DNA from 2 places in the Rosenbergiella sp. YN46 genome. Region 2 is predicted to be linked to the other one. Evidence: predicted binding sites of a transcription regulator. Region 2 holds the regulator's gene; the other holds the start of a gene.

Region 1 (2,408 bases), on a different contig from region 2:
ATTCAGCGCCACCACCACAGAGACGATTAACCAGCCAGTCTGCTTAATCAAACGGCTGTTCACCAGTTCGCCCATCAGCGATTTGTCGCTGGTGAACACCAGTAGCGGCACCAGCGCCAGCGCGATACCAAAGCTAAGCAGCACCTGGCTCATCACCAGAATGCGGGTCGCGTCCAGCCCCATCAGAATCACCACAAACGAAGGCGCCATGGTGATAGCCCTGCGCAGCCACAGAGGAATATGAAAGCGCACAAATCCCTGCATCACCACCTGGCCTGCCAGGGTTCCTACAACCGTAGACGACAGACCCGCCGCCACCAGGCTCAGACCGAAAATAGTCGCGGCCGCATGGCTGAGCAGCGGCTCCAGAGTCAGATAGGCTTCATCCAGATCTGCCACCCCGGTGTGTCCGCTAAAATGGAATGCCGCCGCCGCAGTCGCCATCATCGCCAGGTTAACGAAGCCGGCAATCGTCATGGCGATGGCGACGTCCCAGCGGGTGGCGCTATAGCGCTGGCGTTTAGTGCCGCCGTGCAGGTTCTGGGTCAGTGAAGAGTGCAGGTAGATAACATGAGGCATAATGGTGGCGCCCAGTACCCCGGCCGCCAGGAAGACCGCTTCGCCGTTCGGCAATCCGGGTATAATCATCCCCTTCGCCAGCGTCGGCAGATGCGGTTGTGAAAAGATAAGCTCCACAATATAGGCGCCGGCCACAAACAGCAGCAGCGCGCCAATCACTTTTTCCAGCGGCTTCTGCCCGCGGCGTTGCAGCATCAGGATCAGAAAGGTCGCGATACCGGTCAGCACCGCCCCTTCCAGCAAAGAGATACCCAGCAGCAGCTTAAAGCCCACCGCGGCCCCAATGAATTCCGCCAGATCGGTCGCCATGGCGATAACTTCCGCCTGAATCCACCAGAACCAGACCAGCGGACGCGGATAACGATCGCGAATGTGCTCAGCCAGGTTTTTACCGGTGGCAATACCCAGTTTTGCCGACAGGATCTGAATCAGCATCGCCATCAGGTTGGCCCAGACCACCACCCACAGCAACTGATAGCCAAAACTGGCACCAGCCTGAATATTGGTAGCGAAGTTACCAGGATCGATATAACCGATAGCCGCAATAAACGCTGGCCCCATCAGCGCCAGTCTTAGCTTACGTGCCGCCCGCCCTGTATTAGCTTCTATGCGACTGTTTGTCATCTCTGCCTCAGAAATATAGCCTTTGCTATGTTTCATGCTACCAAAATGCGAATGATTATCAAGTGCATTTAATTGGGGGATTCCCGATCGTTGTGATAGCTGAAAACAATGAAAGGCGGGGTTTGGACGACTACGCTGATAGATAAATGTCATCGAATGAAAAATCAGCGGTCTTATGATCATTCTATCAGAACTACATAACGTTTCACTGTTTTAATTAACATTACATAACAGGGGTTGACCCTGGATTGAGGTTAGTGCGTAACCCATGTCAGCATAATGTGACTTTTATCTCGTTTTATTATTCTGTGTTTCATAGAATGTGCGCCGAAATTAAACCTTCATCATAATTTGGAGCCAACATGTTCCGCGTTCTGCACTTTATTCTGGCGATTGCCGTAGTTGCACTGCTCGCGCTGCTGGTTAGCCACGATCGGAAACAAATCCGCATTCGTTACGTCATCCAGCTACTCGTCATTGAAGTTGTGCTGGCCTGGTTCTTCCTGCATTCGGAGGCAGGACTTGGGTTTGTGAAGGGATTCTCAGCAATGTTCGAGAAACTGCTGGGCTTCGCCAGTGAAGGCACTGACTTTGTCTTTGGCAAAATGAACGACGAGGGACTGGCTTTCTTCTTTCTGAAAGTGCTGTGCCCCATCATCTTTATTTCAGCGCTTATCGGCATTCTGCAGCATATTCGGGTATTGCCCGTCGTTATCCGCTTTATCGGTACCCTGCTTTCGAAAGTGAACGGCATGGGGCGTCTGGAATCCTTTAACGCGGTGAGCTCGCTGATTCTGGGGCAGTCGGAAAACTTTATCGCCTATAAGGACATACTGGGCAAGATGTCACGCAACCGCATGTACACCATGGCCGCGACGGCAATGTCCACAGTATCTATGTCGATCGTCGGCGCCTATATGACCATGCTTGAGCCACAGTATGTGGTCGCTGCGCTGGTTCTGAATATGTTCAGCACTTTTATTGTCCTGTCTATCATCAATCCCTATCGCGTGGAAGGCAGCGATGAAAACCTGCAAATGAGCAATTTGCATGCCGGGCAAAGCTTCTTCGAGATGCTGGGGGAATATATTCTGGCGGGCTTTAAGGTCGCGATTATCGTCGCCGCGATGCTGATCGGTTTTATCGCGCTGATCTCCGCCCTGAATGCGCTGTTTGCCGCGGTACTGGGCATTTCCTTCCAGGGT
Region 2 (2,408 bases):
TGGTGCATCTACCCGATGTATGATTTCACCCACTGTATTTCCGATGCGCTGGAAGGAATCACCCACTCGCTGTGTACCCTGGAATTCCAGGATAACCGCCGTCTTTATGACTGGGTGCTGGACAACATCACTATCCCGGCTCATCCGCGCCAGTACGAATTTTCGCGCCTGAACCTGGAATACGCCATCATGTCCAAGCGTAAGCTTAACCTGCTGGTGACCGAAAAGATCGTTGAAGGCTGGAACGATCCGCGCATGCCGACCATTTCTGGCCTGCGCCGTCGTGGCTATACCGCAGCGGCTATCCGTGAATTCTGTAAGCGTATCGGCGTTACCAAACAGGACAACACCGTTGAAATGGCGTCGCTGGAAGCCTGTATTCGCGAAGATCTCAACGAGAACGCGCCGCGTGCGATGGCGGTTATCGATCCGGTTAAGTTGATCATTACTAACTATCCGCAGGGGCAGAGCGAGATGGTTACTATGCCGAATCACCCGAATCGTCCGGAAATGGGCAGCCGTGAGGTGCCTTTCAGCGGCGAAATCTGGATCGATCGCGCCGACTTCCGCGAAGAAGCGAACAAGCAGTATAAGCGCCTGGTGCTGGGCAAAGAGGTGCGTTTGCGCAACGCCTATGTGATTAAAGCCGAAGAGGTGGAAAAAGACGCCGATGGAAATATCACCGCGATCCGCTGCAGCTACGATGCCGATACGCTGAGTAAAGATCCGGCCGATGGGCGCAAGGTAAAAGGGGTGATTCACTGGGTCAGCGCCGCCCATGCGCTGCCTATCGAAATTCGCCTCTACGATCGCCTGTTCAGCGTGGCGAACCCGGGCGCGGCGGAAGACTTCCTTTCCACCATTAATCCCGAGTCGCTGGTGGTGAAGCAGGGTTATGGCGAACAGAGCCTGAAAGCGGCGCAGCCGGAAAAGGCTTACCAGTTCGAGCGTGAAGGGTACTTCTGTCTTGACGGACTGACCAGCAGCGCCGACAAACCGGTGTTTAATCGCACTGTTGGTCTGCGCGATACCTGGGCGAAGACTGGCGGCTAAGCGCGATATCGTCGGTACAAACAAAAAACCCCACGATGGTGGGGTTTTTTATGGCAATAAAAAACCGGAGAGCGCTCTCCGGTTTTTTTGACGCTGGCCCGGACGTGATTACTTCTTGCTGACCTCATGGGCGTCATCGCTTTCCCGACAGTCGCCTTCGGCGCAGTGGCCATACAGATAGAGGCTGTGGTTGGTCAGGCGGATATTATGCCGGGTGGCAATTTCACGCTGCCGTGTTTCAATAGAATCATCGCTGAATTCAATCACTTTGCCGCAGTCCAGACAAATAAGATGATCGTGATGATGCTGCTGCGTCAGTTCAAAAACGGATTTTCCGCCTTCAAAGTTGTGACGGGTGACGATACCTGCGTCGTCGAACTGGTTCAGCACGCGGTAAACCGTGGCCAGACCAATTTCTTCCCCCATATCGATCAGTCGTTTGTACAAGTCTTCCGCACTGACATGATGGTTTTCAGGCTCCTGTAACACTTCCAGGATCTTTAACCGGGGAAGCGTGACTTTCAGGCCGGCCTTCTTTAATGCGGTATTGTTGTCAGTCATGCGGAATATGTCCTGTTGCTTAATGACTTAGCTCCTCTGGAGCACTGCATAGAATTCATAAAAAAAGATGAATGCGTCTCATTATAGAGCCGTGAAGGGTAAATGAAAACCGCGTTCAACCTGCAAAAATGTGAATAAAAAAGTGGGAAAATTTATGCCAGATGCGGCATCTGAGCCCATTTTACCGGACATATTGTACTACTTAGTGGGGCAAAGTTAAAAAATTGTATCAATTATTACTATCGGTTATATCTATTAATGCGGCGCAGATCGCGCCGCAGCAGGCTATTATCAGGCGTTGATAATTTCATCAAGATGCAGCTCTTCGGAGATCTGCTTAACCCATTTTTCAACGCGCTCGTTGGTCAGTTCCGGCTGACGATCTTCGTCGATAGCCAGGCCCAGGAAATGGTCGTCATCGGCCAGCCCCTTGGACGCTTCGAAGTGGTAGCTTTCGGTCGGCCAGTGGCCCACAATGGTGGCGCCGTTCGGTTCGATAATGTCGCGAATGGTGCCCAACGCGTCGCAGAAGTATTCCGCATAGTCTTCCTGATCGCCGCAACCAAACAGCGCAACCAGCTTACCGTTGAAGTCGACTTCTTCCAGCGTGGGGAAGAAGTCGTCCCAGTCGCACTGCGCTTCACCATAGTACCAGGTCGGGATTCCAAGCAGCAGAATATCGAAGCCTTCCAGGTCTTCTTTGCTGCTTTTAGCAATATCATGCACCTCAGCAACTTCTTTACCGAGCTGTTTCTGAATCATTTTCGCGATATTTTCGGTGTTGCCGGTGTCGC

What was found. Region 2 encodes Fur, which represses iron uptake genes when iron is present. Its sites were predicted from a motif close to ATAATAATGAGAACNACTATCAA; they were not measured.
Region 1: the regulator Fur is predicted to act here: its motif matches at 1,243-1,265, upstream of V3W49_RS12570 (Nramp family divalent metal transporter).

What each region holds. Positions count from the first base shown of each region.
Region 1 covers NZ_JAZHEE010000015.1:38,123-40,530, reverse strand. The annotation lists gene V3W49_RS12570 (Nramp family divalent metal transporter) at 1-1,203, opposite strand, end outside; gene V3W49_RS12565 (NupC/NupG family nucleoside CNT transporter) at 1,566-2,408, shown strand, end outside.
Region 2 covers NZ_JAZHEE010000006.1:45,579-47,986, reverse strand. The annotation lists gene glnS (glutamine--tRNA ligase) at 1-1,053, shown strand, start outside; gene fur (ferric iron uptake transcriptional regulator) at 1,162-1,614, opposite strand; gene fldA (flavodoxin FldA) at 1,906-2,408, opposite strand, start outside.